Regions from separate parts of the Mesorhizobium sp. BE184 genome, predicted to be linked through region 4. Evidence: predicted binding sites of a transcription regulator. Region 4 holds the regulator's gene; each other region holds the start of a gene.

Evidence for each region. Region 4 encodes PhoB, which activates phosphate uptake and scavenging genes when phosphate is short. Its sites were predicted from a motif close to TGTCATNNANCTGTCAT; they were not measured.
Region 1: a site for PhoB is predicted at 3,164-3,180, ahead of J2X35_RS09515 (ceramide glucosyltransferase). Genes of this name have one in related genera too.
Region 2: a site for PhoB is predicted at 2,593-2,609, ahead of J2X35_RS03960 (PhoX family phosphatase). Genes of this name have one in related genera too.
Region 3: a site for PhoB is predicted at 2,208-2,224, ahead of ugpB (sn-glycerol-3-phosphate ABC transporter substrate-binding protein UgpB). Genes of this name have one in related genera too.

What each region holds. Positions count from the first base shown of each region.
Region 1 covers NZ_JAVDVU010000002.1:274,476-280,368, reverse strand. Annotated here, with positions in the region: gene J2X35_RS09535 (aspartate aminotransferase family protein) at 1-643, shown strand, start outside; gene argF (ornithine carbamoyltransferase) at 657-1,568, shown strand; gene J2X35_RS09525 (Hsp33 family molecular chaperone) at 1,671-2,672, shown strand; gene apaG (Co2+/Mg2+ efflux protein ApaG) at 2,699-3,091, opposite strand; gene J2X35_RS09515 (ceramide glucosyltransferase) at 3,289-4,434, shown strand; gene J2X35_RS09510 (O-succinylhomoserine sulfhydrylase) at 4,462-5,649, opposite strand; SAM riboswitch at 5,702-5,779, opposite strand; gene J2X35_RS09505 (2'-deoxycytidine 5'-triphosphate deaminase) at 5,874-5,893, shown strand, end outside.
Region 2 covers NZ_JAVDVU010000001.1:805,630-811,522, reverse strand. Annotated here, with positions in the region: gene J2X35_RS03965 (DegQ family serine endoprotease) at 1-304, opposite strand, end outside; gene J2X35_RS03960 (PhoX family phosphatase) at 535-2,532, opposite strand; gene J2X35_RS03955 (ankyrin repeat domain-containing protein) at 2,654-3,238, opposite strand; gene J2X35_RS03950 (hypothetical protein) at 3,454-4,113, shown strand; gene J2X35_RS03945 (hypothetical protein) at 4,163-5,158, opposite strand; gene J2X35_RS03940 (hypothetical protein) at 5,174-5,893, opposite strand, start outside.
Region 3 covers NZ_JAVDVU010000003.1:179,598-185,490, forward strand. Annotated here, with positions in the region: gene ugpA (sn-glycerol-3-phosphate ABC transporter permease UgpA) at 1-646, opposite strand, end outside; gene ugpB (sn-glycerol-3-phosphate ABC transporter substrate-binding protein UgpB) at 842-2,149, opposite strand; gene tlpA (thiol:disulfide interchange protein TlpA) at 2,395-3,087, opposite strand; gene argH (argininosuccinate lyase) at 3,119-4,519, shown strand; gene J2X35_RS14520 (hypothetical protein) at 4,587-4,796, shown strand; gene lysA (diaminopimelate decarboxylase) at 4,815-5,893, shown strand, end outside.
Region 4 covers NZ_JAVDVU010000003.1:53,299-59,191, forward strand. Annotated here, with positions in the region: gene pstA (phosphate ABC transporter permease PstA) at 1-513, shown strand, start outside; gene pstB (phosphate ABC transporter ATP-binding protein PstB) at 520-1,332, shown strand; gene phoU (phosphate signaling complex protein PhoU) at 1,362-2,063, shown strand; gene phoB (phosphate regulon transcriptional regulator PhoB) at 2,081-2,770, shown strand; gene J2X35_RS13840 (ROK family protein) at 2,777-4,021, opposite strand; gene xylF (D-xylose ABC transporter substrate-binding protein) at 4,260-5,300, shown strand; gene J2X35_RS13850 (sugar ABC transporter permease) at 5,446-5,893, shown strand, end outside.

The sequences.
Region 1 (5,893 bases), on a different contig from region 4:
GGGGGAGGGCGGTATACGCCAGGTGCCGGCCCAGACGCTCAAGCGGCTGCGCCAGATTTGCGACCAGCAGGGCCTCGTGCTGATCTTCGACGAAGTTCAATGTGGCATCGGCCGCACCGGGAAGCTGTTCGCCTATGAATGGAGCGGCGTGAACCCGGACGTGATGGCCATCGCCAAAGGCATTGGCGGCGGCTTCCCGCTTGGCGCCTGCCTTGCCACCGACGCCGCGGCCGCGGGCATGACCGCCGGCGTCCACGGCACGACCTTCGGTGGCAACCCGCTGGCCATGGCTGTCGGCAACGCCGTGCTCGACGTCGTTCTGGAAGATGGTTTCCTCGACGAGGTGAGCCGCAAGGCGCTGCTTTTGAAGCAGGGCCTTGGCGCAGTCGCGGACGAGTTTCCGGACGTCGTCGAAGACATACGCGGCGTCGGCCTGATGCTCGGCCTCAAATGTTCGATGCCGAACGTCAAAGTCAACACCGCGTTTCGTGACCAGCATCTCCTGACCGTCACGGCGGGCGACAACGTCATTCGCCTGCTTCCGCCCCTCAACGTCAGCGATGCCGAGATTCACGAGGCGCTGGCACGTATCCATAAAGCTGCCAAGGCCTTGTCCGAGACAATTGCTGCGGCCGCGAAGTAAGCGAACGAGCCGCATGGAACTACGCCATTTCACCGACCTTTCCACCGTTTCGGAAAGCGACCTGCGCACAATGCTGGACGATGCCGTCGTCCGCAAGCAGCGGCTGAAAGCCGGCGAGCGTTCAAAGCCGCTCGATGGCAAGATGCTGGCCATGATCTTCGACAAGCCATCGACGCGAACCCGCGTCTCCTTCGATGTCGGCATGCGCCAGCTCGGCGGCGAAACGATCATGCTGACCGGCGCCGAAATGCAGCTTGGCCGTTCCGAGACGATCGCCGATACCGCACGCGTGCTGTCGCGTTATGTTGACGCGATCATGATCCGCACCACGTCGCACGACCGGCTGCTGGAGTTGACCGAAGCCGCCACCGTTCCCGTCATCAACGGCCTCACCGACGAGACCCATCCGTGCCAGCTCATGGCCGACATCATGACCTATGAGGAGCACCGCGGTCCCGTGGCCGGCAAGACTGTCGCCTGGACGGGGGACGGCAACAATGTCCTGCATTCGCTGCTGGAGGCTGCCGCACGCTTCCGCTTCAATCTCAACATCGCCGTGCCGGAAGGCAGCGAGCCGGGGGAGAAATTCGTCGACTGGTCGCGCCGCAACGGTGGCACTGTCAATTTCACCAAGTCAGCCGAAGCGGCTGTCGACGGCGCCGACTGCGTGGTCACCGACACCTGGGTGTCGATGGGCCAGGAGCACCGAGCCCGTGGCCACAACGTGTTCCTGCCCTATCAGGTCAACGCGACGCTCATGGCCAGAGCCAACCCCGGCGCGTTGTTCATGCACTGTCTGCCGGCCCACCGTGGCGAGGAAGTCACCGATGAGGTGATCGACGGGCCGCAATCGGTGGTCCTCGATGAAGCCGAGAACAGGCTGCACGCCCAGAAGGCGGTGCTGGCCTGGTGTCTGGGCGCTTGATCCGGAGCGACGCGATGCCTATCTGCGCGGCATCACGCACATTGAAGGCGTTTCGAGCCATGCTGGCACCCCGGGCCGCATCGCCGCGCCCGGAGATTGACCATGCTGGAAGCTATGCAATTGACTGACCGCGAACCCAGGCTTGGCGAGTTCGGCCATGCCGGCGACGACCATGTCGTGCCGTTTGAAGTCGGCCCGCTCGACGTGCGCGGCCGTGCCGTGCAACTCGGCCCGATGCTCGACGCCATCCTCTCGCGGCACGATTACCCGGATCCGGTTGCTCGTCTGCTCGCCGAAGCCTGCGTGGTGACGGTGCTGCTGGGAACCTCGCTCAAATTCGACGGCAAGTTCATCCTGCAGACTCGCACCGACGGCCCGCTCGACATGCTGGTTGCCGATTTCACGACGCCCGGCGCGCTGCGCGCTTACGCCCGTTTTGACGCGGAACGGATCGGCGAACTCGTCGCCGCCGGCGATGTTTCGGACGAGGCTCTGCTTGGCTCGGGCGTGCTGGCGCTGACCATCGACCAGGGTGCTCATACCCAACGCTACCAGGGTATCGTCCAGCTCGACGGCACCTCGCTGGAAGAGGCGTCGCGCACCTATTTCCGGCAGTCCGAACAGATACCGACCGACCTCAGGCTGGCGGTGGCCAAGCAGGTCATGCCCGGCGGGCGCGAGCAATGGCGCGCCGGCGGTCTGCTGGCGCAGTTCTTGCCGGAAGCGTCGGAACGCATGCGCGTGCCCGACCTGCCGGGCGGCGATGGCGATCCCGCCGAAGCCACACACGATCCCGTCGACAATTCCTGGCAGGAATTGCTGGTGCTGCTGGCGACCGTCGAACGCACGGAACTGATCGATCCGACCGTCGGCGCCGAGCGGCTGCTGTACCGGCTGTTTCACGAGCATGGCGTTCGCGTCTTCGGCGGCGCGCGTGTCGTCGACCAGTGCTCGTGCTCGCAGGACAAGGTCCGGGGGATCCTGAAGGGCTTTTCGGCCGAGGAGATCGATAGCAGCATCGAAAACGGCAAAATTCGTGTCGATTGCGAATTCTGTTCGTCACGATACGAATTCGACCCCGCCGAATTTGCGCCAGCGCAATAAGAAGGAATCTGCCCGCGGCAAACGGATCAGTTTAGGGTCCGCTTGCCGCGCGGAATGTCGAGCGAGAAAGCGGGAATGGCGATTTCGAACAGTTCGCCGCCCGCGTTTCGCATCGTGTAGCGGCCGACCATGATGCCGGACGGCGTCGAGAGCGGACAGCCTGACGTGTATTGATAGCTGTCGCCCGGATTGAGTTCGGGTTGCTCGCCGATCACCCCATCTCCCCGTACTTCCTTGACGTGGCCCGATTCGTCCGTGATCTGCCAGTAGCGCGACAAAAGCTGCACGAGTTCGTCCGATTGGTTGTCTATGGTGATACGGTAGCCCCACACATAGTGCTTTTCGGAGGGGTCCGACTGCTCTTCCATATAGAACGGCTGGACTTGCACCTCGATGCTGCGCGTGACCGCCCGATACATTCGCGTCTCCAATGCCAAGCGAACGACTCTTCGGCCGCCGGTGCCTGCAGGTCAACAATATCCGACAGGCCATGTCATCGCCCTGACATGAAACGATGATGTTTTCGCGGCAGCCGCGATCTGGCGACTCGTGCCCGATTGAAGGCATTCAAGGAACGGGGCCGTCAAGCGGAACCGTTGCCACGGACCAGGTGCCCATGGAACTGACAGTCGCAGCTTCAGCCGCCTCTCTCACCCTGATCTCCATCAATGTCGTCGGCATTCTTCTCGCTTCTTCCCGGCTCAGGCCACAGGGCGAGTTGCTGGCACCGCAAGCGGACGCGCCGCCGGTCTCGATCGTCATTCCGTCGCGCGGCATGGAATCGTTTACGCAGGAAACGCTGGAGCGGGCCTTCTCGCTGGATTGGCCCGATTATGAGTTGATCTTCTGCATTGCCCATGCCGATGATCCGGTCGCCCCGGTGATCGAGCGTGTCATGGCGCGGTTTCCGCTGGTGCCGGCGCGGCTGCTTGTCGGCGACGATCGCTTCAGCGGCAACCCAAAGCTCAACAACTGCGTCAAGGGCTGGAAGACGGCGCGCCACGAATGGGTAATCCTAGCCGATTCCAACGTGCTGATGCCGCGGGACTACGTGCAGCAGATGATGGCGGCGTGGCACGCCGACACCGGTCTCGTCTGCTCGACGCCCATCGGTTCGCGGCCGGACGGCTTCTGGGCCGAGGTCGAATGCGCGTTCCTCAACACCCTGCAGGCCCGCTGGCAATATACCGGCGCGGCCATCGGCTACGGCTTCGCGCAGGGCAAGAGCATGCTGTGGAACAAGCCAATGCTGGATGCCAACGGTGGCATCCATGCCTTGGCCGCCGAGATCGCCGAGGACGCGGCCGCGACCAAGCTTGTGAATAGCCTCGGCCTGCAGGTCCGGCTTGTCAGTTCGCCCTTCGAGCAGCCGCTCGGCCGCCGCACGCTGCCCGAAATCTGGTCGCGGCAGATACGCTGGGCGCGGTTGCGCAGGGTGACGTTCCCACTGTTCTTCGCGCCGGAAATCCTGATCGGCGCGGCGGTTCCTTTACTGCTTGCGCTATGCGCTGCCTGGAGCCTGGGGCTCAGCATTCCAGTTGTCGCGATGGTCGTGCTCGCCGCCATCTACCTGCCGGAATACGCCCTGGCGCTCGCCAAGGGTTGGCAGGCATCGCCGCGTCTGCTTGCGGCGATGCTGGTGCGCGATGCCATCCTGCCGGCGGTATGGCTGCGCGGTTGGCTGGGCGGCGCAGTCAACTGGCGCGGCAACGAAATGGACATCCGCACCAAAGCCGCCGAGGAAGCCATTTCGGGCGTCTGAACGCAGCCGCCCGCGCGGCACCAAAACTCAGGCGCTGGCCAGCGCCTGTTCGATGTCGGCGATCAGATCGTCCGTGTCCTCCAGGCCGACGGACAGCCGCAGCGTCCCCGGTCCTATGCCGAGTTCCGCCCGCGCCTCTTCGGCGAGGTTCTTGTGCGTCGTCGTCGCCGGATGGGTGATGATGCTCTTGGCGTCGCCGAGATTGTTGGAGATGGTGACGATATCCAGCGCATTGGTGAAGGCGAAAGCCGGCTTCTTGCCGCCCTTCAGGTCGAAGCAGATCAGCGTCGAACCGCCGGTCATCTGCTTGGCGATGATGTCGGCCTGCGGATGGTCGGCGCGGCCCGGATAGATGAGCTTCGAAACCTTGGGATGCTCGGCCAGGAAGTCGGCGATCCTCCCGGCCGCTTCCGTCTGCTGGCGCACGCGCAGGGGCAACGTCTCCAGGCCCTTGAGCAGGACCCAGGCGTTGAACGGCGACATGCTGGGGCCGGTATGACGGAAATAGTCGTGCAGGTTCTCGTCGATCCATTTCTTGTCGGATAGCACGACGCCACCCAGGCAGCGTCCCTGGCCGTCAATGTGCTTGGTGGCCGAATAGACGACGACATGCGCGCCGAGTTCCAGCGGCTTCTGCTGCAAAGGCGTGGCAAAGACGTTATCGACGATCAGCCGCGCGCCGGCGGAATTGGCAATGGCGGCGACGGCGGCGATGTCGACCACTTCCAGCGTCGGATTGGTTGGGCTTTCGAGGAAGAACAGCTTGGTGTTGGGACGCACTGCATCCTGCCAGTTGCTCGTCTGCCTGCCATCGACCAGCGTCGTCTCGATACCGTATCTGGGCGCCAGCGTTTCCACCACCCAGCGGCAGGAGCCGAACAGGGCGCGCGCCGCGACGATATGGTCGCCGGCCTTCAGGCTGCAAAGCACCGCGGCGGTGACGGCCGCCATGCCGGAGGCGGTGGCGCGCGCATCTTCCGCGCCTTCCAGCGCGCACATGCGCTTTTCGAACATGTCGACGGTGGGGTTGGCGTAACGCGAGTAGATGAAGCCCGGTTCCTCGCCCTTGAAACGCGCTTCAGCCTGTTCGGCGCTCTTGTAGTGGTAGCCCTGCGTCAGGAACATCGCTTCCGACAGTTCACCGAACTCGGAACGAAGCGTTCCGGCGTGCACGAGTTGCGTTGCGGGTTTCCAGTTGCGCTTTTTCTCAGTCATGGTCCCTGTTCCGACACAAAAAAACCGGCCGCGAAAGTCGCAACCGGTCCTATGGCTCTCGCCGACGGTCCTTTAGCGACTTGTTTAACGTGGCTGCAAGCCGACCGGCCAAATCACCACGGGATAAAGGTCCTTTAGACCCGGGGCCGGCTTGCGTCAATCGCCGGCTTGATTAAGAGGTTAGGCCAGCGGCCTCCGATCGGCCTATCAGCGGAACCAGAGCCTTGCGGCAGACCGGAATTCT
Region 2 (5,893 bases), on a different contig from region 4:
GCACGCCGGAACCGAGCGAGGACTGCGCGCGCGGCTGCGCCCTGCCGAAGAACTCCTCGAAGAACGGATCGCCGTCGAAGGGCGAACGGACCTTGGCCGTTTGCGAGGCGTAAACATTCACCACTGCCGGCGCGGTCTGCCTGACCAGCGGCGCGAAGGAAAGCTGCATCTCCTCGCGTCCGAACGGAACCCGCTGATCGGGACCCGCTGTGGCGGCGTCGCCTTCGGCGCCGTGCAGGAGATCGGTCAGGACGTCCGACAGGCCGGGGCTTTCGGGGGCAGGCTTCTCCTGCGCGGCAGCCATCCCCGCGCCGAACGCCAGGGACGCCGCGACAAAGACAGAGACCAGGGCATTGGACAGCCGGTTGGCGAACATTCCGAATCCTCCGAAACGAGATCGGCGCCATTGTCGTGAGGATTGTGCAAAATGAAAGGCGAAATCAGCGATTTAAGGCTCCGGCCGCAGGCAAAAAAGAAAATCCCGGCACGACGGCCGGGATTTCCGAAAGCGAGTCGGTTGGCAGGCGAAGGCGATCAGACGGCGATCTTGCCGCCGCCCTGCTTGGTGATGGCGATGACGGACGGGCGAACCGGCATGTCCGGCTTGAAGTCGGGCCAGCGGGTCGACAGGTCTTCGTAGTAGGACGGGCGGCCAAAGCCTTCCCATTCTTCGCCGCCGTCGCCCGGATGCTGCACGGCCACGAATGCCGTCTGGTCGTCCGGCGCGAACAGCGGGCCGCACATTTCGGCGCCGACCGGCACCCGGAAGAACAGCTTGGACGTCGCACGCGCCTCGCCTTCGGTATCGACCGCCCACAGGCCGTCCGTGCGGCCGGTTTCCTTGACGTTGTTGCCGTCGGTGGAAACCCAGAGACGGCCGGCGGAATCGACCGCGCAGTTGTCAGGCATGCCGAACCAGCCATTGGCCGTCGTCGCGGTGGAGAAGGACGAGCCGACCTCGGCCACCGAAGGATCGCCGCACTTCAGCAGCACTTCCCATTTGCCCTTGGCGGCGGCGAAATCGCCGCCGTCCTCGGTGATCTCGATGATATGGCCGAAGGCGTTCGCGGCGCGCGGGTTGGCCGCGTCGACCTGGTCGTCCTTGCGCTTGGTGTTGTTCGTCAGCATGACATACACCTTGCCGTTGGTGGCGTTCGGCTGGATGTCCTCCGGACGGTCCATCTTGGTGGCGCCGAGCAGGTCGGCGGCGCGCCGCGTCTCGATCAGCACATCGGCCTGCGAGGTGAAGCCGTTTTCCGCCGTCAGCGGGCCCTGGCCGAACACCAGCGGCATCCACTCTACGGTACCATCCTCGCCGAACTTCGCCGTATGCAGCGTGCCCTCGTCGAGCAGGTTCATGTTGGCGGCGCGATCGTTCGGATTGAACGTGCCGGCGGTGACGAATTTGTAGACATAGTCGAAGCGCTCGTCGTCGCCGAGATAGAAGACGACCTTGCCGTCCTTGGCGACGATGGACTCCGCGCCTTCATGCTTGAAACGGCCGAGAGCGGTGCGCTTCTTAGGCTTCGAGGCCGGGTCCTGCACGTCCACTTCGACGATCCAGCCGAAACGGTTGGGTTCGTTCGGCTCCTTGGCGAGGTCGAAGCGGTCGTAGTGAGCGGCCCATTCATAGGCGCCTTCCGGAATGCCGAGGCGCTTGTAGTTCGCTGCTTCCTTGTGATCCGCCGGCAGTTCGCCGGAGAAGTAGCCGTGGATGTTCTCCTCGGCCATCACATAGGTGCCCCATGGCGTGACGCCGCCGGCGCAGTTGTTGACCGTGCCGAACACCTTGGTTCCAGTCGCATCGGCGTTGGTCTTGAGGCGGTCGCTGCCGGCGGCCGGGCCGGTCAGTTCCATCTCGGTCATGGAGGTGATGCGGCGGTTCAGCTTGCCGTCGCGCACCACCTGCCATTTGCCGTCCTGCTTGCGGATTTCGACGATGGTGCCGCCATGCGCGGCCATCTCGACGTCGACCTGCTCCTTGCTGAGCGGCGCGACATCGAGCTTCTTCTTGCCGTCCTTTTCCACCACCTTCACAATTCCCGGGAACATCAGGTGCGGGTTGGTGTATTCGTGGTTGACGACGAGCAGGCCATGCTCGGCCGAACCGTCGATCGGGATGTAGCCGACATAGTCGTTGTTGTAGCCGAACTGCTTCGCCTGCGCCTCCGCCGACTGCCTGGTCGGGTCGAAATCGGGCGAATCGGCGAACAGCGGATCGCCCCAGCGCAGAAGCACATCGGCGTCATAGCCGGCAGCGACGTGATGCTTGTCATCGACGCCCGCTTCGATCTCGTCGAACGAGAAGGCCGAACCGCCGGCGGCGCGCGCCTTGTCGGCGGTGAACAGCGCCACCTGGCCGACGGTGGCGGCAATAGCGGTGACGGCCAACGAACCCTTCAGCAGCCCGCGGCGCGAGAAACGCGTGGCGATGATCTCGCCCATGGTGCGGTTGTCGGTTGGATTCGTGCCGGGACCGGCATTCTCCTCGAGCATGCTGGTGCGGAATTGGGCGGTCTCGTGGTCTGACATGGCTGCCTCTGGCTTCGGGGTGGCTGGATCGCTTGCTCCCCGACGCCGTAAAGCGGGCCGATAACAGTTTGATGACGAGTCAGGGGAAATGCAGTCCGCTGCCGATTGCCTTCGGCAAGGACTACTTTTTAGGCCCTGCCTCTATCCGCTGCGCCATGGCGCGAAAACCTCTGTCGCGGGCGTGATCGAGCGGCGTCTTTCCATCGCGGTCAGGTGTGTTTTTTGCCCCGGCATCGACCAGCAGCCCGACGATTTCCTGATGCACCGGCCCGCCATCGCCAAGGATCACCGCCTCCAGCAGCGCCGTCCAGCCGAGATCGTTGACATGGTCGACGTCAATGTCGGTGCCGAGAAGAATGCGGACTGTGCTCGGATGACCGTGGTGGGCCGCCGGGATCAGCGCCGTTCCGCCATAGCGGTTGGTGTCGCGCAGGTTGGCGCGGCCCGTGGCGAGGATCGCCTCGAGTATCTCGTCGCGGCCCTCGGCCCCTGCGTACAGGAACGGCGTGTCGTTGATGGAATCCTTGGCGTTGACATCGGCGCCGGCGGCAATCAGCAGCTTCGCGGCCTCGACCGCGTTGGCCCGGGCCGCAAGCAGCAGCGCGGTCCGCCCCTGCCCGTCGCGGGTTTCGAGATCGGCACCGGAAGACACCAATCTTCCCACCTGCTCAACGTCCGCGGCCTTGACCGCACTTATGATCCCCATCTGCGTTTCCTTGATTTGACCGTCAGCCAACAGCGGACTCGCCACTGACAGAAGAAACGCCAGTGCCGTTATGAAAATCGGTTTCGCCATCACCACCATTCCGCTTTACTCGCGTGCTCCTGCATCGACATATAGGCAGCGCAAACGAAAAGTACTCCGCAGGGGCCTTTCGAACAGTTTCAAGAAAATCGAACAACGTTCGCGTCGAGCATGTGATGGAAAAGAAACTCCTTTCATTTCGCGATTTTCTGAAAACAGGCACTTTGGGACCGATCCAGCCGGGATTGAGGATGATCGACGTCGCCAGGATTCTGGGTACGCCGGATAGCTGGATCACCGAACACGTAGAGACTATTCCGGTATATTGGATATATGGACCGCTCGAGGTTTCGTTCGGCAACGATCCACCCCACGATCTTCATTGGTTTCAGATAGAACACCCGAACAGCATCCGAAAGACGACCGAGCGCGTAAACGATCAATTCGCGCTGGCAATGGAAGAGCTGGGTGGAAGCGCCAAGCTCTCGGATTTCTTGCAAGCGGCGCTGTGGAACCTGCAAGACGTGAGAATCCACTACGCCAATTTTGGCAACCACCAGTTCATGCTCGATCTTTGCGTCGGCACGGTCCAGATGTTCTTCGAAGTCGATACAAGCCTCATCGAAAACGAGGACATAGATCGATTTCTGGCACATACGCCCATTGCAAAGTTGATCTGTGAGATCGACCAGCGAACGGAAGTCAACAGCGTTTACTCTTATGCCTATCCGGCAGAAGAAGCACCCAGGATAGAGCTCCGCTGGCAGACGATCACGGGCTCGGCCTATCTTTCCTGCCTTCAGGAAAAAGAAAAAGGGGCCGCGCAGGCCCCTTGAACTGTTTCGAGAAAAGCCGACGCAGTTGCGCCTCTTCGTTCTTCATCCGTCAGCCCTTCACCCGAACGATCAGTCCGACCGAGCCTTCATAGTAGGTGCCGCGTTTGTGGTCGCCGCTGCTCTGGCGCACTTCCACTGCGAAAGCCGAGCCTCCGCCAACGCCTTCGGGAACCTTGCCGGCGAGCTTCACCTGGCGGGATTCGCGTGGACCAAGCTTCACTTGGTGCAAGTCGAGCGTGGTCCATTTCATCTTTGCAGCCAGCTTTTCAGCCGACGCACGGGGCAGCCGGCGCAGCGGTTTCCCGCCGGTCGCGAGATACAGCGACAGGCTTTCCGTTCGCCTGCCTACATCCACGAGTTTGAGCTGAAGCGTTTCGCCCAATGTCCGTAAGGCTTTTGTGTCGAGGGGTTCGGCCCTGACATCGAAGGCCATGGCGTGATCGAACGGATTAACCAGCCTGATCTTGTATTCAAAGCCGCCATCGCTGTCGCTCGTCGCCTCGACCAGATTGTGCTGGGCCCAATGCCGTTCGATGCCGGGCAGGATCGCGCCTCCCGTTGGAACATCAAAGGGGCTCGATACGCGCGCCACCAGGCAGACGTGCTGTGGTGCGCTCTGTGGTACTATGCCGGTGATGATCGGCGAGGTAAAAACCTGTCCGCCCGTCGGAACGGCAACGACCGTTTGCCCGAATAATGTCGGATCGGTGAAACCGGTGGACGGGTCGACCCACCACACAGATACCTGAACCGGAGCGGCGCCGGTTCCCGCGCCCCAGTTGGCAACGGCGACGGTCACCTCCGTGGGCTCGCCGCGCTTGAATACGCCGCCCGCCTGCCCGTTGACGACGATCGAGGGGCAAAGCCAGGAAATGGCGCCGGCGGGCAACGGCCGCTCGCTGCCCGGCCTACCCCGGTCTCCTGGAAAATAAGGGATGACGATAAAGGTGCTTACCGGTTCGGGCTTGTCAGGTTCGCCTTCCTTGCCGCCCCTCTCATTCAACGGCAAATTTCGTTTGGAGGTCTTGCCGAGCGCTTTGATCATCAATTTTCCTCTGACCTAAAGGGCGTTTTCGGGCAGTATCTTCACGGATAGGATCGGGTCGTTGATGGACGTCCCGTCGGCGATATCCCAACACTCGTGCATGAAGCCCCGGTCGGCATCGAGGTCGCGGTTGCGCCTGTCAGGCTTTCCTTTGACCAGATCGCGAAGAAATATGTAGGCGAACTGGCTGCCACTCAATTTCGAGGCGACATTGTTGTACAGCATCGTCTGACCGGAATCGACGAAAGCATCGGGTGCAAGCTCGGGCGGGAAAGGCTGGCTATGCACGCCAACCGCGGGGTTCTCGACCGCTGTCAGCGGATCGCGGTGATAGGTCTGCTCGGCCTGCGGATCGAGCCTGAGCGGCCATTCCGGACGGCCTGGCGTGCGCAGAAATTGCTGGTAGAGCGGCGACGACATCAAGAGATCGTCGGGATAGATCAATCCGGTGACGGCGAGATAGGCCAAGGCCGAATCCAGCCCCTGCCACATCACCATGCGCATATTGAATATTTCCTGGAGGAAATGCGCGGCGTTATCGGGATTCTGGAGCGCGGTCAGCGCTGCCGAGGCTTCAGGCGCCGGCGTGGTGGGATCGCGCGGATCGGGTGGATCGGGCGCGAGGAAGTCGAACACCGTGCATTTGCCCTTGTCGATAGCCTGGACGATGCAGACGACCAGCATGATCAGGAAAGCGAAGATCAACAGGATGCCCAATATGCATCCGGCGCCGGA
Region 3 (5,893 bases), 130 kb from region 4:
AGAACGTCGTCGGCGCGAGCAGCGGGAAGACGATAGTCCAGAAGCGCTTGGTTTCGCCGGCGCCATCTATGGCGGCCGCCTCGATAAGCGTTTTCGGGATCGCCTGCAGACCGGCGACGAAAAAGAGGAAATTGTAGCTGATCTGTTTCCAGGCCGCGGCGATCACCAGAAGGATCATCGCATGGTTGCCGTTCAGCACCGGGTCCCACGGAATGCCGGCCCGGCGCAGGAGAACCGCCAGGCTGCCGATGGACGGGTTGAACAGGAACAGGAAGAGCATGCCGGCGATGGCGGGGGCCACCGCATAGGGCCAGATCATCAGGGTGCGGTAGAAGCCTTTGCCGCGCACGACCTTGTCGGCCATGACCGCCAGCAGCAGCGCCACGCACATTGCCACCGCCGCCGTCGCCACGGAAAAGACGATCGTGACCTTGATGGAGTTGAGATAGCTGGGGTCGGAGAGGACGCGTTTGAAATTGTCGAACCAGACGAATTTCGATCTGAGGCCGAAGGGGTCTTCCTTCAACATGGATTGGTAAAGCGCCTGCCCCGCCGGCCAGTAGAAAAAGATCAGCGTGATGGCGAGCTGCGGCGCCACCAGAAGGTAAGGCAGGAACTTGTTCGGGAAGACGACGCGGGGGGTCATGCTGGCGCCTTACCCTCCCCCGTGTGGGGAGGGTCGATGAGCAATTGAAGCGGAGCGGAAATTGCGAAGCGGGGTGGGGGTGAACAGGTCAAATCCATCTTCCGGCAGATCATGTTCTGGCCCCCACCCGTCTCGATCGCCTTGCGTTGCAAAGCATCTCACCGACCCTTCCCGCAAGGGGGAGGGTCAATGCGCTCAATTCCCCAACGCTTCCTTGATGGCCGCATTGCCGCGCTTGACGGCGTTGTCGAGCGCCTGCTGGGCGGTCTGCTTGCCGGCCAGCATGTTCTCGAACTCCTCGTTCTGGATGTCGCGCACCTGCGGCAGGTTCGGCAAACGAACGCCCTTCGAGTTTTCGGTCGGCGCTTTGCCCATCATCTGCAGGATCGGCGTTTCACGGCCGGGGTTCTTCTCGTAGAAACCCGACTTCTTGGTGGCTTCGTAAGCCGCCAGCGTGACTGGCAGATAGCCCGACTTCTCGTGCAGATACTGCTGCACGTCGGTCTGCGACAAATAGGTGAAGAAGGCCGCGACGCCCTTGTACTGTTCGGGCGTCTTGTTGCCGAAGACCCAGAGGCTGGCGCCGCCAGGCGTGGTGTTCTGCGGGGCGCCGGGCGCATCGCTGTCGTAGGGCAGCTGGCCGATGCCGTAGTTCATGCCCGACTTGACGATGTCGCCGAGGCCGCCGGACGATTCGGTGAAGATGCCGCATTCGCCGGCGAGGAAGATCTGCTTGGCTTCCGAAGTGCGGCCGCCATATTTGAAGGTGCCGTCCTTGGCGAGATCGGCCAAGGCCTGGAAGTGGTTCACATAGAGCGGCGCGTTGATCTTGAGCTCGACGTCACCGCCGGCGAGACCGTTTTCCTGGGTCGCCCAAGGAACGTTGTTCCAGGCGGCGAAGTTCTCGAGATGAATCCATGTGAGCCAGGTCGAGGTATAACCGCAGGGAGCGGCGCCGCTCGATTTGATCTTCTTGGCCGCGTCCCAGACCTCGTTCCAGGTCTTGGGCGGGTTGTTCACGTCGAGCCCGGCCTTCTGGAAGATATCCTTGTTGTAGTAGAGGATCGGCGAGGATGAGTTGTAGGGGAAGGACAGCATCGTGCCGTCGGGCTTCGAATAGTAAGCAACGATGCCGGGCAGATACGCGGCCTTATCGAACTTGGCGCCGGCTTCGGTGAGCACATCGGCAACTGGCTTCACCGCGCCTTCAGCGGCCATCATGACGCCGGTGCCGACGTCGAAAACCTGCATGATCTCAGGCGCCTGGCCGGCGCGGAACGCGGCGATGCCGGCGTTCAGCGTCTCGGGGTAAGTTCCCTTGAAAACCGGCATGAGCTCGTATTCGCTCTGGCTGGCGTTGAAGTCCTTGGCGATCTTGTTGACGACCTCGGCGTTGGCGCCTGTCATGGCGTGCCACCAGCTGATCTGGGTGGCGGCGAAAGCCGATGTCGTTGAAAAAAGGGTCAGCGCGGCCAGTGAGGCCGCAAAGCCATGAAATTTCATGTTTCACTCCCATATGTCGTTGGCGGAAAGGGACCGCGGCAGGGAGTATGGGTCGAATATGACAGCCCGACAACGGTTTTGTTGCACAGGTGTGAATTTTCACACCTTTTTCATATCGGTTTCGTTTGAATTGCCAAAAATGGCCTGATCTTTCGAGTTGTAAACGATGCGCGGTAACAGCGAATTGCTTCGCTGGCTATCGATGAAACCCTGTCCATGAAGATGAGAGCGACGGAAAACGGTTCTCAGAGACCGGTCGCGGCATCCACCAGCGCGCGTGCATCCTGTCCCGCCCACTCCGCTGGACCGTTCATATATGCGATCAGACAGCCTTCGGAGTCGACCAGCATGGTGACCGGCAAGCCCAGCGCCAGCCCTCGCGTCTTGACGTCGTTGAACAGCTTCAGCGTCGGGTCACGGTAAAAAGCGAGGTTGGATACTGCGATGTCGGACAGGAATTTCTTCGGCTTCGCATCGTCGCCGGTGTCGACATTGACGGCGACGACCTCGAACCTGTCACCGCCCTTGTCCTTCTGCAGGGCATCGAGCGCCGGCATCTCGGCGCGGCAGGGCGCGCACCATGTCGCCCACAAATTGACCAGCAGTATTTTGCCGGCGCGGTCGGCCAAGCTCATCGGCTTGCCGTCGGGATCGTTGAAGGCGAGCGTTTTCAGCGATTGCGGCGGCGATGCCGGCAGAAGCGCCGCGACGTGGCCGGTCGCGGCATCCGATATTTTCCTGGATTCGTCGGCCTTGGCGGCACAGACCTTGTCGTCAGCGCTATCGCCGACAGCCACCTGTGTGGCTGCATTTCCAGGCGCATTGTTGCCAGAGCCGCTCTCCCTGACATATACCGCGACCGCACCGGCCAGCACGCCCGCCACCAGGGCGACAAGGATGAGGCGTGACGCCGGGAAGAAACGATTACCGTCTGCCATTTTCGAATGCTCCGGGAAACGGGTTATAGCGATGAGCGACAAGAAGGCCAGCAACCAGATGTGGGGCGGACGTTTTGCCTCGGGTCCGGCCGCGATCATGGAGGCGATCAACGCCTCAATCGGCTTCGACCGCAAGCTCTATGCGCAGGACATACGCGGCTCCATCGCCCATAGCGAAATGCTGGCGCAGACGGGCATTGTTTCGGCGGACGATCAACAGAAAATCGCTCACGGGCTGAACACGATTTTGGCAGAGATCGAGTCCGGCAAATTCGCTTTTTCGACCCGGCTGGAAGACATCCACATGAATGTCGAGGCGCGGCTGGCCGAGCTGATCGGTCCGGCGGCGGGGCGGCTGCACACGGCGCGCTCACGCAACGATCAGGTGGCGGTCGATTTCCGGCTGTGGGTGAAGGACGAGTTCAACCGGGTGGCCGTGGCCCTCAAGGGGTTGATCGAGACGCTGCTGACCAGAGCCGAAGAGCACGCCGCGACTGTGATGCCTGGTTTCACCCATCTGCAGACGGCGCAGCCGGTCACCTTCGGCCATCACTGCATGGCCTATGTCGAAATGTTTGCGCGCGACCTTTCCAGGGTGCGCGACGCGCTGGAGCGCATGGACGAAAGCCCGCTCGGCGCGGCCGCGCTCGCCGGCACCGGATTCCCGGTCGACCGGCACCAGACCGCCAAGGCGCTGGGCTTCCGCGAGCCGACGCGCAATTCGCTCGACAGCGTTTCCGACCGCGACTACGCACTGGAATTCCTGTCGGTCGCGGCGATAACCGCGACGCATCTTTCGCGGCTTGCGGAGGAGATCGTCATCTGGTCGACGCCGCAATTCGGCTTCGTCAGGTTGTCCGATAGCTATTCGACCGGCTCGTCGATCATGCCGCAGAAGAAGAACCCGGACGCCGCCGAACTGGTGCGCGCCAAGACCGGTCGCGTCAACGGCCATCTGGTCGGACTGCTGACGGTGATGAAGGGGCTGCCGCTGACCTATTCAAAGGACATGCAGGAAGACAAGGAAGCAGTCTTCGACGCCGCCGAGACGCTCGACCTGATGCTGGCGGCGATGACGGGCATGATCGGCGACCTTACTGTCAATGTGGCGGCGATGAAGAAGGCCGCCGGCTCCGGTTATTCCACGGCCACCGATCTGGCCGACTGGCTGGTGCGGAGTCTGAACATGCCGTTTCGCGAGGCGCACCACGTCACCGGCAGGGCGGTGGCGCTGGCCGAGGAGAAGAAGGTCGGGCTGGAGAAGCTGTCGCTGGACGATCTGCGCTCGATCCATCACGGCATCACCGATGACGTATTTACAGTGCTTTCGGTACAGAATTCGGTGAAGAGCCGGACCTCTTTCGGCGGCACCGCGCCGGCCGAGGTCAGGCGGCAGATACGCTATTGGAAGAAGCGCTTGCCGAAGGCATGATGCCGGGGTGCAAACCGGAAAAAACTCGGTTAAAAGCGGCAGGCAATCAGCTCGGACGGATGATCAGATGACCGCAGGCAGGATGTTGACGACCTTGGCGCTTGTCGCCGTGATGGCCACCGTGGCCGCCTGCGGCCGCAAGGCGGGGCTCGACACGCCCTACGAGGCGGCGGTCGATGCGCGCAAGGCAGCGGAGAAGGCCAAGCAACCGCTGCCGCCGGAGCCGCAGAAACCGGACACCAACAAGCCGTTCTTCCTCGACAAGCTCATCCAGTAAGCTCCGGACCGCCCTACAGTGAACCATTTCGAGTACCGCGACGGCGTCCTGCACGCCGAAGATGTCGCCATACCGGCCATCGCCGCGCAGGTCGGTACGCCGTTCTACTGCTATTCGACGGCGACGCTGACCCGGCATTTCCGGGTGTTTTCTGAAGCGTTCGCCGGGCTCGATTCACTGGTGTGCTACGCGCTGAAGGCCAATTCGAACCAGGCGGTGCTGAAGACGCTGGCGAAGCTCGGCGCCGGCGCCGACGTGGTTTCCGAAGGCGAGTTGCGGCGCGCGCTCGCGGCCGGAATTCCGGCTGACAGGATCGTCTTTTCCGGCGTCGGCAAGACGGCCGGCGAGATGGATTTCGCGCTGGCTGCCGGCATACTTTGCTTCAACGTCGAATCCGAACCGGAGCTTGAGCTGCTTTCGGCGCGCGCGACGGCGGCGGGCAAGCTCGCCCGGGTGTCGATCCGCATCAACCCCGACGTCGACGCCAAGACGCACAAGAAGATTTCCACCGGCAAGGCCGAGAACAAGTTCGGTATTCCGTGGCAGCGAGCGCGCCACGTCTTTGCCCGCGCCGCCGAACTGCCGGGCGTGCGGCCGGTCGGCATCGATACCCATATCGGCAGCCAGATCGTCGATCTGCAGCCATTCGACGACGCCTTCGCGCTGATGGCGGAGTTGGTCGGCTCGCTGCGGGCCGACGGCCATACGGTCGAGCATGTCGATCTGGGCGGCGGTCTCGGCATTCCCTACAGAAGCGACAACAATCCGCCGCCGCTGCCGGACGCCTATGCAGCCATCGTGCACAAGCACTTCGCCAGGCTGGGCGTGAAGGTGCTGTTCGAACCGGGCCGACTGATCGTCGGCAATGCCGGCATTCTGGTTTCCGAAGTCATCTATGTGAAGGAAGGCGAGGCAAAAAACTTCCTGATCGTCGACGCGGCGATGAACGACCTCATCCGGCCGACGCTTTACGACGCGTTCCACGACATCTTCCCGGTGGTCCAGGCTGCGGATACTTCGCCGCGCCTGCGCGTCGACGTGGTCGGCCAGGTTTGCGAGACGGGCGATTTCCTGGGCCATGACCGCGACCTGCCGCG
Region 4 (5,893 bases):
AACGACATCCTGCTCTCGGCGCCCTCGATCATCGTCGGCCTGTTCGTCTATGAGCTGCTGGTGCGGCCGATGGGACATTTCTCAGCCATCGCCGGCTCGTTCGCGCTGGCCATCCTCGTGATACCGGTTGTGGTCCGCACCACGGAAGACATGCTGACACTGGTGCCGAATTCGCTGCGCGAAGCAGGCGCGGCCATCGGGGCGCCGCGCTGGATCGTCATACGCTCGGTCGCCTACCGCGCCGCGCTTTCGGGTATCGTCACCGGCATCCTTCTGGCCATCGCCCGCATATCCGGCGAAACCGCGCCGCTTCTGTTCACGGCGCTGAACAACCAGTTCTGGTCGAGCAACCTCAACGCACCCATGGCCAGCCTGCCGGTCACCATCTTCCAGTTCGCGCTCAGCCCCTATGAGGAATGGCAGCAATTGGCCTGGACGGGCGCGCTCATCATCACCCTCACGGTTCTGGCGCTGTCGATCATCGCCCGGAGCCTCACCGGACGCAGGACCTAGAGAGATATGAAACCGATGCTGTCCAATGAAATCGCCATGTCAGATGCCATCGCCCTCGCTCCCAAAACCACCAAGATCGAGGTCAAGGATCTCAACTTCTACTACGGTGAGTCGAAGGCGCTGAAGAACATATCGCTGTCGCTTCCGGCCCGCAGCGTCACCGCCTTCATCGGTCCGTCGGGTTGCGGAAAATCGACGCTGCTGCGCGTCTTCAACCGCATCTACGAGCTCTATCCGAAGCAGCGCGCCGACGGGCAGGTCCTGCTCGACGGCAAGAACATCCTCGACCGTTCGCAGGACCTCAACCTGCTGCGCACCAAGATCGGCATGGTGTTCCAGAAGCCGACGCCGTTTCCGATGTCGATCTACGAGAACATCGCCTTCGGCATCCGCCTCTATGAGAAGCTTTCGAAGTCGGAAATGGACGTCCGGGTCGAACAGGCGCTGCATCGCGCGGCGCTGTGGAACGAGGTCAAGGACAAGCTCGACGCCAGCGGCCTCAGCCTTTCGGGCGGCCAACAGCAGCGGTTGTGCATCGCGCGCACCGTGGCGGTGAAGCCGGAGGTCATCCTGCTCGACGAGCCGGCGTCGGCGCTCGATCCGCTATCGACCGCCAAGATCGAGGAACTCATCGATGAGTTGCAGGTGGACTACACGATTGTCATCGTCACCCACAACATGCAGCAGGCGGCGCGCGTCTCCAGCCAGACGGCGTTCATGTATCTCGGCGAACTGATCGAATACGACAAGACCGAGAAGATGTTCACGTCGCCGGGCGAGAAGCGCACGCAGGACTACATCACCGGCCGGTTCGGCTGATTTCGCCCGCGTCATACGAGGACAGCATCATGAGCGAACATACGGTCGCATCCTTCGACGAAGATCTCGCCCAGATCAGCAAGCTCATCCACGGGATGGGCGAGCTCGCCGGCCTGATGGTCGGCAGCTCGACGCGGGCTCTGCTCGGCGCCGACAATGCGTTGGCGCAGCACGTCATTTCCGATGACGCCATCATGGACGCGCGCCAGCGTGAACTGGACGGCCGGGCCATCACGCTTATCGCCAAACGCCAGCCGATGGCCGATGATCTCCGTTCGGTACTCGGCGCCATTCGCATGGCCGGCGACATGGAGCGGATCGGCGATCTGGCCAAGAACATTGCCAAGCGTGTCGGCGCGGTCGGCGAACACACCGTTCCGCGCGACCTGTCGCACTCGATCGAATCGATGGCCCAACTGGTGCTGGAACAGGTCCATGCGGTGGTAGACGAATACAGCGTCGGCAACGCGCCGGCCCTGTCCAAGCTGAGAACCGACGACGAGCGGATCGACGTCAAATACACGTCGGTGTTCCGCGAGCTCCTGACCTACATGATGGAGGACCCGCGCAACATTACCGCTTGCACGCATCTGCTGTTCTGCGCCAAGAATCTCGAGCGGATCGGCGACCACGTCACCAACATCGCCGAAAACGCCTATTATGTGCTGACGGGCGAGCAACTGCCGCCGAACAGGCCCAAGCTTGACGAGACGGCAGCGCCGGCTGCGTGACGGCTGAAAGGCTAGCAATGATTGCACCGCGTATCATGGTGGTGGAGGACGAGGAGCCGCTGGGCGTCCTCCTCCGCTACAATCTCGAATCCGAAGGCTACCATGTCGAAGTCGTAACCCGTGGCGACGAGGCCGAGATCCGGCTGCAGGAGAACGTTCCGGATCTCCTCGTCCTCGACTGGATGGTGCCCGCGGTCTCCGGTATCGAGCTTTGCCGGCGTCTGCGGATGCGACCCGAAACCGAGAGGCTGCCGGTTATCATGCTGACGGCGCGCGGCGAGGAAAGCGACCGGGTGCGTGGCCTTTCGACCGGGGCCGACGACTATCTGGTCAAGCCGTTCTCGACGCCCGAATTCATGGCGCGGGTGAAGGCGTTGCTGCGCCGGGCAAAGCCCGAGGTGCTGTCTTCGGTGCTGAAGGTCGGCGACATCGTGCTCGACCGGGAATCGCACCGAGTCTACCGCAAGAAGAGCGAGATCCGCCTTGGGCCGACCGAGTTCAGGCTGCTCGAGTTCATGATGCGGCACCCCGGCCGGGTGTTTTCGCGCAGCCAGCTCCTCGACAATGTCTGGGGCGAGACGATCTATATCGACGAGCGCACAGTCGACGTGCATGTCGGGCGGTTGCGCAAGGCAGTCAACACCGGACGGATGCCTGACGTCATCCGCACGATCCGCGGCGCCGGCTACGCCATCCGCGAGGACTGACTTTCCTCAAATAACAGCCGCCTGCCTGCTCGATTCCTGCGGCTGACTGCCGGGTGCGAATATCTCCTGATCGACGAAGGTGAGCGCCCGCATGGCGCAGCCTTCGCGGATGAGCGGCCGTTCGTCGGGCTCGGTGTCGAAGGAGATCGAACCGGAATGCTGGCCGCCAGCCGTTCTGGCGATTGCCGCGCGCAATGACGGCTCGATAAGGTCGAATGCCGCTGCGCCGATGCCGACCACGGCCACAGGCGCAGGATCGATCAGCGCGAACAGGCTGCCTAGTCCAAAACCCAGCGCTTCGCCGGCCGTACGATAGGCCTCGCGTTCGGGGCCATCGCCTTCGCGCGCCAAGGCGGCAAGCGCCTGCATGTCGTCATCGACGATGTTGGCTGCCGGTTCGGAGCTTTCGGCGAGGCCATGGGCATTGCGCCAGATGGCGTAATTGCCGGCATAGGCTTCGACGCAGCCGCGTCGGCCGCAGCGGCAGCGCGCGCCATCGGGCTTGTGGATCATGTGGCCGAACTCACCGCCGGAAGAATGCGTGCCGGTGAACAACTCGCCCTTCAAAATCATGCCCATGCCGATACCGTGGGAGAGGAGGATGGCGATGAAATCCTCACGGTAGCGCTCGGGGTTCCGCCAGCGCAGCGCCTCGGCCATCATGTTGCAGTCGTTCTCGACAATGACCGGAATGCCGAAGCGGGCTTCCAGCAAGTCGGCGAACGGGATGTCGGTGTGAGGGGTGATCGGCGTCCAGAGCAGGATGCGGGCCTGAGCGTCGGTGATGCCTTGTACGGCGAGCGCGATGCGCAGAACCCGGCGGCCGCTGAGTTGCAGGCGGTCCAGGCCTTGGCCGACAATGTCGATGCATTGCCGGATGAGGTCTTCGCGACCCATATGCTGGGTGTCGAGCCGGCGATGCTCCTCGGCTACCACATGGCCGGTATAGTCGATGATCGCGGCTGAGAGGAAATTGAGGGAGAGGACCACGGCGGCGACCACGGCCGCATCCGGATTGAGCGCAAGCGCGACCTGCGGACGGCCGCGCTTCAACGACGTGGTTTCGCCGCGCGCTTCCATCAACACGCATTCGCCGATGAGGTCGGAGGATATAGCCGATATGGTCGAGTGGCTGAGACCCGTCGTCGCTGCGATCTCTGTGCGTGAAGGCTGGCCGTCCCGGCGCACGGCCGAGATGACCATGGCACGATTGCGCCGCCGCAAATCGTCGTGGCGGATTCCCACCGACATCGTTATTTCCTCCCCTTGCGATTGCTAGGGCACGGCAATCGGCAAGATGTCAATTGTGGCAGAAGCCACGCGGGCTGTCATTATTTTTTCGGAACTCGAAAAAATAGAAATCCGAAAATGAAATCCGTTGACAGCGGCCAATCCTTACGTCATGATTTTTTTTGAGGCTCGAAAAAAAGAGCTTCTGTACGGGTCTTAAGGCCAATTAGTCAGCGCCGAGCGGCGCAGGGAGGAAATCATGAGGAAATTTGCAACCGCCATGTTGGCGGGTGTTGCTTTGTCTTTGACGCTGGCGTCCGTCGCCCATGCGAAAGACAAGGTAATCGGCGTGTCCTGGTCCAACTTCCAGGAAGAGCGCTGGAAGACCGACGAGGCGGCCATGAAGAAGGCTATCGAAGCCGCTGGCGATAAATACATCTCCGCCGACGCCCAGTCCAACCCGACCAAGCAGCTTGCCGATGTGGAAAGCCTGATCAGCCAGGGCGCCAACGCGCTCATCATCCTGGCACAGGACGCTTCCGCCATCGGTCCGGCTGTGCAGAAGGCCGTCGACGAAGGCATTCCGGTGGTTGGCTACGACCGCCTGATCGAAAACAAGGATGCCTTTTACCTGACCTTCGACAACACGGAAGTCGGCCGTTTGCAGGCGAAGGCCGTGTTCGCTGTCAAGCCGGAAGGCAACTACGTGTTCATCAAGGGTTCGGGCGCCGATCCGAACGCCGATTTCCTGTTCGCTGGCGCCATGGAAGTTCTCAAGGGCGCCATCGACGCCGGCAAGATCAAGAATGTCGGCGAGGCCTATACCGACGGCTGGCTGCCTGCCAACGCCCAGAAGAACATGGAGCAGTTCCTGACTGCCAACGACAACAAGGTCGACGCTGTCGTTGCTGCCAATGACGGCACCGCCGGCGGCGCAATCGCAGCGCTTCAGGCACAGGGCCTTGCCGGCTCGGTTCCGGTTTCGGGCCAGGACGCTGACCATGCCGCGCTGAACCGTATCGCGCTGGGTACGCAGACGGTGTCGGTGTTCAAGGATGCGCGCGATCTTGGCAAGAACGCCGCCGAAATCGCCTCGCAGCTCGCCGACGGCAAGGCCATGGGCGACATCGCCGGGGCAAAGGATTTCACCACGCCTGGCGGAAACACCGTCAAGTCGGTGTTCCTGACCCCGGTCGCCATCACCAAGGACAATCTGAACGTCGTCATCGACGCCGGCTGGATTTCCAAGGACGCAGTCTGCACCGGCGTGAAGGCCGGCAGCGTTTCGGTCTGCAACTAAACCGCAGGCCCTTGTCCAGCAAACGACGCCGCGGCCTCACGGTCGCGGCGTTTCTCAAGGTGCTTTCCGCTTCCGGGACGAAGGGAATGCAGCTACGATCGGCTTCCGGCATCCGCGCCAGACGGCAAACCGGTGGGAGGATTTCATGACAGATTCGACGTCCAGCGCCCGCGCGGACCAGGCCCGCGCTTCAGAGCTCAATGCCGTCGGCCGCTTTCTTCAGGCGACCGAGCTCGACACCCGCATGCTCGGGATGGTCGCCGCATTGATCATCATCTGGGTCGGACTTCATATCCTTTCAGGCGGCCTGTTCCTGACGCCGCGAAATCTCTGGAACCTTTCGGTGCAGTCGTCCTCGGTCGCCATCATGGCCACCGGCATGGTGCTGGTCATCGTCATGCGCAACATCGACCTATCAGTCGGCTCGCTGGAAGGCGTCGTCGGTATGATCATGGGCGTGACGCAGGCGCATATACTGATCCGCGTCATGGGGTTCGATCTCGGAAACCCCTGGATCTGGGTCATTGCGCTGGCGGTTGGCGTGGCGGTGGGCCTTCTGATCGGCGCGTTCCAGGGTTTCATCATCGCCTATC